DNA from 2 places in the Weizmannia sp. CD-2023 genome. Region 2 is predicted to be linked to the other one. Evidence: a T-box and tRNA genes for the amino acid it is inferred to sense, from the RefSeq annotation. Region 2 holds a T-box; the other holds one or more tRNA genes.

Region 1 (4,428 bases), on a different contig from region 2:
TTTGCGGGTTCTCCTTTATACAAATCGATGATCGGGCAACAGCGGCAGAAAAAAGAAGCGGAGAGACAAAAAGAAGTTGCGAAGCAAAACGAGAAAGATCTGAAAGAAAATGCCATTTACTTAACATTTGATGACGGCCCGTCGAGTGCGGCCAACCAGTTATTGGATCTGTTGGAAACTTATCAGATGAAAGCTACCTTTTTCATGCTCGGGCCGAGGATGAAAGAGCATCCGGCAGTCGTAAAACGCATGCTAAAAGATGGAAACGGGCTTGCACTGCACGGGATCACACATAAAGCAAGAACAATTTACAGCAGTACGTCCGCGCCATTAAACGAAATGGCTGAGGATCAAAGAATATTGGAAAACGTGGCGGGTGTAAAATCTTATATGGTACGCCTCCCGTATGGAAGTATTCCGTATTTAACAGATGAAATGCGCGATTTACTGGATAAAAGTGGTTTCCACATTTGGGATTGGAACGTGGACAGCAGTGACTGGGAATTAAAAAATGGACGCTATGTCCAGTATACGATTCAGCAAATCCGGCAAAAAAAACAAGCGGGGGAAACGCCGGTCATCCTTTTGCATGACAAACCGGAAACCGTTAAATATTTGCCGAAGTTGCTAAAGTTTATCAAAAAGCAGGGCTATAAAACAAAAGTGTTGACCAATGAAACGCCCCCGGTAACGTTTCCGTGTGAAGGCCGCTGTCACCCAATCCACCATCCAGTTGAAACGGGGAGAAGATGAGGGTGAAAAGATTTATTGTATTGGGAATGATGTTGCCGGGGCTTCTTTTGCTTCTTGCCGGCTGCCATTCAGACAAAAAACAAGCGGACAGCATATACGAAAAATTAAAGAAATCCGCCTCGTATGAAAAAGATTTTGTTGCGAACCAGGAGAAGCTGGACGAATACAAAGAAAAAGTGGCATCCGTTTATGCTGATCTAAACCAGCTTGAACTGAATGACGAAAACCGCCCGGAAGTGAAGCAGAAATTAAAAAAGGCGGACAACTATACCGAAAAGCAGCAGAAAGAGCTGCGGGAATCCAAAAAGAATTTTCAAAAGGCATATGAACAATCGGCATCTATAAAAGAGAACGTGGAGCAAATTAAAGATAGCGGGCAGCAGAAACAAGCACGGAAGCTGCTCACCATCATGGATGAACGTAAAAAATATATGAACACTTTTTTTGATGATTATAAAAAACAATTGGCGTTACAAGGCACCTTTTATGAAAATCTGGAGAAGTTCAGCCCGGATGAGTTAGACGAACAAATTAAAAAAATAAATGAATACAATGGGAAAATGGAAGAAACGATTCGCCAATTCAACCAGGATACGAAACGGTATAATCGCGAAAAAGATAAGTATTTTAAAAAAGCAGGACTTTATTAAATTGGACGCTTTTTTAAAAAGCCCGAGCTCGGCTTATGCCGGTTCTCGGGCTTCTTTTTCGGGACAGGAAAACGACTGTGAAATTGGATGATACAGATTGATCGTTTTCGATTTGGAGTAGAATCCTATATATTTTAAAAGAAATCTGCTTTATCGGTCTTTAATTAAGCGAAAATAATCATACATAAATAAGAAAATGTGCAGAAATGTTGCAGTTTGGATGTTCAACAGAACGGGCAAAAAATAGGGGAAGACAATTTGGAGGTGGATAAAAATGGGCACGTCCTATGAAGAATGCATCAAAGCCTGCCAGGAGTGTATGGAAGCCTGTAATCAGTGTTACAGTGCCTGTTTAAAGGAAGACAATGTGAAAATGATGGCTGGCTGTATCCGCATGGACAGAGAATGCGCAAATATTTGTGCTTTGGCATTGCAAGCGATGCAAAGCAACAGCCCGTTTGTGATGCAAATTTGCAATTTGTGTGCGGAAATTTGCGAAGCATGTGGGGAGGAATGCAGGAAATACAGCCATGACCATTGTCAAAAATGCGCCGAAGCATGCTTGCGCTGTGCGGAAGCTTGCCGGAGAATGGCCTGACACAAAGCCGGTTCCCTTATCAAAAAGGGAACCGGCTTTTAGCAAAATCAATAAAACGGGAATGATGTGTTTAAGCTTAAGCAAACGGAAGAAAATAAAAATTGGATCGCCAGTTTAAATCATGGATGGCCGGCAGAAAACAATTCGATGTATTTTTTTATATTTCTTGGTCTCCGGAACAATGCAGCAGGAAATTTAATATCAAAATAAAAAAGCAAGGATCCCAGCCATAAACTGAAACCCTTGCTTTTTGTGATGCGGATGAAGGGACTTGAACCCATACGGTGTTTCCACCACTAGAACCTGAATCTAGCGCGTCTGCCGATTCCGCCACATCCGCATTGTTTTGTTTTTGTTCGCCTCATCAGCGACAAATTTATTATATAATGCCCGGTTGAAAAAAGCAATACCTTTTTTAAAATTTTTTTGGATCCCTGGAAAGCTTGTTAAAAAAGGAGCCGTGCATGCACGGCTCCTTTTTGGAAAATAGTTTACGCAGCCATTTCAACGCTTTTTTGTCTGTCTCTTGTAAAAGCACTCACGGCAAAGGTTACAATCAGGTTCAAAACCATGGCGATGATCCCGGTATTTAAGTCTTTGACTGCTTGCGGCATAAACGGCAACAGCGTCGCAACCGTCTGATTCGTGATCGTCACATAGGAAACGACAAGTTCGCCCGCAACAATTCCGGCAAATGCTCCTGCTTTTGAAATCGGGTTATTTTTCATAAAGCTAAATACGATCGCCGGGAAAAATTGCGTAACCATGCTGTACCCCATCAACAGCAGGGCAACAATGGTTTGCCCACCGTTAAATGTGAAGTAGAGGGCAATTAAAGATACGACCGGAACCAAGTATTTGGCAACATTGGCCACTTGTGTTTCATTGGCGTCCGGCTTAAATACTTTAAACAAGTTTTTCGAAATCATCGTGGATGCGCTCATCAACAGCAGCGACCCCGGTACCAGCGCACATAACAGACCGGCAGCGCCGAGGACGCCGACAAACCAGTGCGGAAAGCTTTCAATAGAAAGAACGAGCAGCGCATTATCGGTTGCTGCTCCTTCAAGTGCCTGCTTCACAGCCAGAATCGCCGCAAAACCGGCAAAGAATACGAACAACAGGATCAACTGATACAGCGGAAAAATCACCGCATTGCGGCGGAACGTTTTTTCATTTTTCGCTGTAAAGGAGGCGGCAAAAGAATGCGGCCACGTGTAAAAACCAAGTGCCGTCAGCAAAACGGTCGAAATGAACCAATATACACTCATCCCTTGGTGCGGGAGCGCAAGAAAGCCGGGTTTTGCCTGGTCAATGGCATGAAACATATCTGAAAAGCCGCCAAAATAATGAACGGGGAGATAAATGCCGAGAAAAACGACGACGGCCAAAACCAATGCATCTTTCATGACGGATGTCCAGGCTGTTCCGTGTACGCCTGAAATCGTCGTATAAATGGTTACCGCAATCACGCCGATCCAAATGGCAACGCCGGAAGAAATTGAGCCGTAAGAAGCAATGCTGACGATACTGCCGAGCCCTTTTAACTGCAAAACAAGGTACGGGATCATGGCAATGATGCCGATAATCGAAACAAGGACACCGAGTGCGGGGCTATTGTATTTTTTCGCGAAAAAATCGGATTGGGACAACAGCTTATGTTCTTTTGCATAACGCCAAATGGCCGGAAGCAGCCAATAGGAAAGAACATAGGCCAATGAGCCGTACCAGAGTATATAAAGCGTTGGCCCTCCTTTGCCGTAAGCCCATCCGCTGCCGCCGAGAAAAGTGAAAGTCGTGTAAATTTCACCGGCACTTAGCAAGAATACAAACAGTGTTCCAAAACTTCTGCCGCCGGTTGCCCACTGTTCAAGGTTCATTTGCTTGCCCCGACGGGCCCGGATGCCAAGATAGAGTGACACTAGCAAAAATACGAGGATAACAAGGAGTGCGCTGTTCATTCGGCATCCCCCCTTTGGTTTTTCGGATCGGTTTTATAGATAATGAACATCACAACCGTCGATAAAACAACCCACAACACGGTCCAGAACATGATAAAAGGCATTCCGAGAATCATCGGATCGGTACGGTTGGCAAAAAACATGCCAATGACTAAAGCAAGAAATGGGAGTGATGCAAGGACAAATTTCATTTGAAAACCTCACTTTTTTTAGTGTAAAAGGCCAACCTGAAGGAAGCGGCTGATCCTTTTCAGGCAGTTAACGTCAGGCTGGCGGCGACGAACGCTTTCACCCCGTAAGGCAATACATCCTCATCCACAGTAAAGCGGGCGTGATGGTGGGGATAAACGATGCCTTTGCCCGCATTTCCGGCCCCGATAAAAAAGAATGTGCCGGGCGCCTTTTGCTGGAATCCGGAAAAATCTTCCCCACCCATGGTTGGAACGCCGTCTTGAATGGCATCTTC
Region 2 (4,428 bases):
ATGAACTTTGCAAATTGGCGATCAGTGCCAACTCCCAGCAGCGTGAGCGCCTCCACCGTATGCGCCTTGTGATTCAGCAGCTGCAAAACGAGATGATTTTACAGGAACATGAACCGACCATGTAATTGGAAAAACGTAAGCCGGAAACTTGCTGGGGCAAAATGCTCAATAAGCAAATGGGGAAAACGGAAAAGCCAGGCAAGTAACCCAGCGAAAAATCCGGCGGGAACAACGGGAATATGGGAGCAGTTTCGGCACGTTAAAATTAGGAAAAACAACAAGAAAAGCCGGCCGGATTCATGAAAGCGGGATAGGGCACGGGCCTTATCCCGCTTTTAATGCAAATGTTGGATCAAGTAGAGGACGGGGAATTGCCATAATATTTATATTTTGCAAGAATGCTTGTAACTGTCGGGAAAAACCCCTACAATTTCCTTTGATCGATTCATTAGCAGGGGGGCATTCATTTTGCCAAAAACTGTGTGGCTGCTTGTCATTGGCATGGCTGTCAACATGACTGGCGCTTCTTTTTTATGGCCGTTAAATTCAATCTATATCCACGATCATCTCGGTAAATCGCTGTTTATCGCCGGGCTTGTGCTCATGCTGAATAATTTTACAAGCGTCATCGGCAGTCTTTTGGGTGGATATTTGCATGATAAAATCGGAGGTTACCGTTCCGTAATACTGGGTGGCTTGATCTCTGCCGCGGCGCTTGCCGGCTTGACATGGAACCACGCTTGGCCGGATTATGTATTTTTCCTCGGTGCCATCGGGCTCGGTTCCGGCATGATCGGCCCGGCGATCCTTGCAATGGCGGGCGCGGCTTGGAAAGGCGGAGGGAGAAAAGCGTTCAATGCCATCTATGTCGCCAACAACATCGGGGTTGCACTCGGTGCCGCGCTGGGCGGTGTGATTGCTTCCTATTCCATTGACCTTATTTTTGCAGCGAATCTTGCACTTTTTCTTGTTTTTATGGCGATTGCTATCTTCGGCTACCGGAATATTGCCGAAAAACATGCCGGATATGCGGGCGCAGCCGCTGCTTCTGCCAAACGTGCAGGACGGGCGCAAGTGGCATCACTCATCCTGTTATGCTTTGCTTATTTCCTGGCATGGACGGCGTACACGCAATGGACGGCCACGATTTCCACTTATACGCAGACGCTTCATATATCGCTGAACAAATACAGCTTTCTTTGGACATTGAATGGCGCGATCATCGTGCTCGGCCAGCCGCTCCTTTTGCCGTTTTTAAAGCGGTTCTTGCCGGAAGTCAAACAGCAAATTGTTGTTGGGACGGCCATTTTTATGCTGTCATTCGCTGTCGTTGCCTTTGCCGGGCATTTTGCCGGTTTTTTAGTGGCAATGGGCATTTTAACGGTTGGGGAAATGCTTGTCTGGCCGGCCGTGCCCGCCGTTGCCAATACACTTTCGCCGAAAGGGCGGGAAGGGTTTTACCAGGGCATCATCAACAGTGTCGCAACATGCGGCAGAATGATTGGCCCTGTTGTTGGCGGGTTTGTCGCAGATGCATTCGGCATGAAGGCATTGTTCGGGTTGCTCATTATTTTTCTCGCTATTTCCCTTTTATTGGCCTTGTTATATGACCGCCCACTCGTGGAAAAATCACATTCTGGGGCAACAGGAAAATAATATTGAAACTGGGAATGAATTTCTGTAAAATAGGTTATAAATTGAATAAACGATAGAAGAACGTTGACAAGGAGTAGTAACGGCGGCGCTGAAACAAGAGAATTGGCGGAAGGTGCAAGCCAATCAGAGAGCCCCGTGAACTCGCCTTTGAGTTGCAAATATGAACCCGTTTTAGTATTTGCCGTATTCCGCGTTAAGGACTTAAAGTGAGTGCTTGCACTAATTTGGGTGGTACCGCGGGAGAACCCTCTCGTCCCTTTTTCTTGGGATGGGAGGTTTTTTGCGTCCTATATTGTCAATGTCGATACATAAAAAAGGAGGAGTCTGTCATGAGTTTTGACCACCGGAAAATCGAAAAGAAATGGCAGCAGTACTGGGAAGAGCATCACACGTTCCGTACCGGTGAAGACGAAAATAAACCGAAATTTTATTGCCTGGATATGTTTCCGTATCCGTCGGGGGCAGGCCTTCACGTCGGGCACCCGGAAGGCTATACGGCGACCGACATCGTGTCGCGGACGAAACGGATGCAAGGATATAATGTCCTCCATCCGATGGGGTGGGATGCATTCGGGCTTCCGGCTGAGCAGTATGCGATTGATACCGGCAATGATCCGGCTGTTTTCACGATTCAAAATATCAATACGTTCCGCCGCCAGATGAAATCGATCGGGTTTTCTTATGATTGGGATAGGGAAATCAACACATCTGATCCGGAATATTATAAATGGACGCAGTGGATTTTTCTGCAGCTGTGGAAAAAGGGGCTTGCTTATATTGATGAAGTGCCAGTCAACTGGTGCCCTGCGCTCGGAACCGTGCTGGCAAACGAAGAAGTCATTGACGGCAAGAGCGAACGCGGCGGGCATCCGGTCATCCGCAAACCGATGCGCCAGTGGATGTTGAAAATTACCGCCTATGCAGACCGCCTTCTTGAAGACCTTGAGGAGCTGGATTGGCCGGAAAACATTAAGGATATGCAGCGCAACTGGATTGGCCGTTCGGAAGGGGCGGAAGTGACATTCCAGGTTGAAGGCACAAATGAAACGTTTACCGTTTTCACGACCCGCCCGGATACGCTGTTCGGGGCGACCTATGCCGTGCTTGCGCCGGAACACCCGCTTGTGGATAAAATCAAAACAGATGAGCAGGCCGATGCAGTTCAGGCTTACATTGCCGAGGTGCAATTAAAAAGCGACCTTGAACGGACGGACCTTGCGAAAGACAAAACCGGCGTATTTACGGGGGCGTATGCCGTGAACCCGGCGAACGGCGAAAAAATGCCAATCTGGATTGCCGATTATGTATTAATGAGCTACGGGACAGGCGCAATCATGGCGGTGCCGGCCCATGACGAACGCGACTATGAATTTGCCCGCAAATTCGATTTGCCGATTAAAGAAGTCGTCGCAGGCGGCAACGTTGAAAAAGAAGCCTATACCGGTGACGGCGAACACGTCCATTCCGGATTTTTAAACGGGCTGGATAAACAGGCAGCGATTAAACGCATGATCGAGTGGCTCGAAGAAAAAGGGATCGGACAGAAGAAAGTGACATACCGCCTGCGTGACTGGCTGTTCAGCCGCCAACGTTACTGGGGCGAGCCGATCCCGGTTATCCACTGGGAAGACGGGACCATAACGGCCGTGCCGGAAGAAGAGCTGCCACTCATGCTTCCGAAAATGAAGGAAATCAAACCGAGCGGAACAGGTGAATCACCGCTTGCGAATGTGGAAGACTGGGTCAATGTTGTCGATCCGAAAACAGGGAAAAAAGGCCGGCGCGAAACAAACACAATGCCGCAATGGGCGGGAAGCTGCTGGTACTTCCTCCGTTTCATCGATCCGAAAAATCATAAAGCGATTGCCGATCCGGAAAAGCTGAAAAAATGGCTGCCGGTTGACCTGTACATCGGCGGAACCGAGCATGCGGTGCTGCACTTGCTGTATGCCCGCTTCTGGCATAAATTTTTGTACGATATCGGGGTGGTGTCAACGAAAGAACCATTCCAAAGATTGTTCAACCAAGGCATGATCCTGGGCGCGAACCATGAAAAGATGAGCAAATCGCGCGGCAATGTCGTTAATCCGGATGACATTCTTGAGTCACACGGGGCCGATACGCTCCGGCTGTACGAAATGTTCATGGGCCCTTTGGATGCATCGATCCCGTGGTCGACGAACGGCCTTGACGGTTCCCGCCGCTTCCTTGACCGGATTTGGCGCCTGTTTGTGAATGAAGACGGCAGCCTGTCAGAAAAAATCCAGGACAAGGCCAATCCGGCACTGGAAAAAACGTATCATCTGACGGTCAAAAAAGTGACAGAAGATATCGATGCCCTTCATTTTAACACGGCCATTTCGCAATTAATGGTGTTTATCAACGATGCCTATAAAGTGGAAGTGATACCGAAAACGTATGTGGAAGGCTTCGTCAAACTGCTGTCGCCGTTTTGCCCGCATATTGCCGAAGAACTGTGGGAAAAACTTGGCCACAGCGGGACGATCACATATGAAGCATGGCCTGCTTTTGATGCTTCAAAACTCATCGAAAATGAAGTGGAAATTGTCCTTCAGGTAAATGGCAAAGTGCGCAACAAAGTAAAGATCGACCGCAATATGAGCCGCGAGGACATGGAAAAACTCGCGCTTGCGGATGAAAAAATCAAGGAATTTACGGAAGGAAAAACGATTCGCAAAATCATTGCCGTACCGGGCAAACTCGTCAACATTGTGGCAAACTGATGGATTTCCGGAAAACGGGGTTTTACGG

The links. The T-box of region 2 lies ahead of leuS (leucine--tRNA ligase). A T-box ahead of a tRNA ligase gene usually reads a tRNA of that ligase, here a tRNA-Leu.
Region 1: it encodes a tRNA-Leu, which carries the amino acid that the T-box ahead of leuS (leucine--tRNA ligase) is inferred to sense. The anticodon was not compared.

What each region holds. Positions count from the first base shown of each region.
Region 1 covers NZ_JARTJQ010000093.1:3,071-7,498, forward strand. The annotation lists gene P9687_RS13860 (polysaccharide deacetylase family protein) at 1-753, shown strand, start outside; gene P9687_RS13865 (YkyA family protein) at 750-1,403, shown strand; gene P9687_RS13870 (four-helix bundle copper-binding protein) at 1,678-2,001, shown strand; tRNA gene P9687_RS13875 (tRNA-Leu) at 2,258-2,341, opposite strand; gene P9687_RS13880 (sodium:solute symporter family protein) at 2,493-3,962, opposite strand; gene P9687_RS13885 (DUF3311 domain-containing protein) at 3,959-4,153, opposite strand; partial or broken gene P9687_RS13890 (M20/M25/M40 family metallo-hydrolase) at 4,213-4,428, opposite strand, start outside.
Region 2 covers NZ_JARTJQ010000002.1:6,489-10,916, reverse strand. The annotation lists gene P9687_RS00205 (YtzC family protein) at 1-125, shown strand, start outside; gene P9687_RS00200 (MDR family MFS transporter) at 469-1,656, shown strand; T-box leader at 1,711-1,917, shown strand; gene leuS (leucine--tRNA ligase) at 1,986-4,400, shown strand.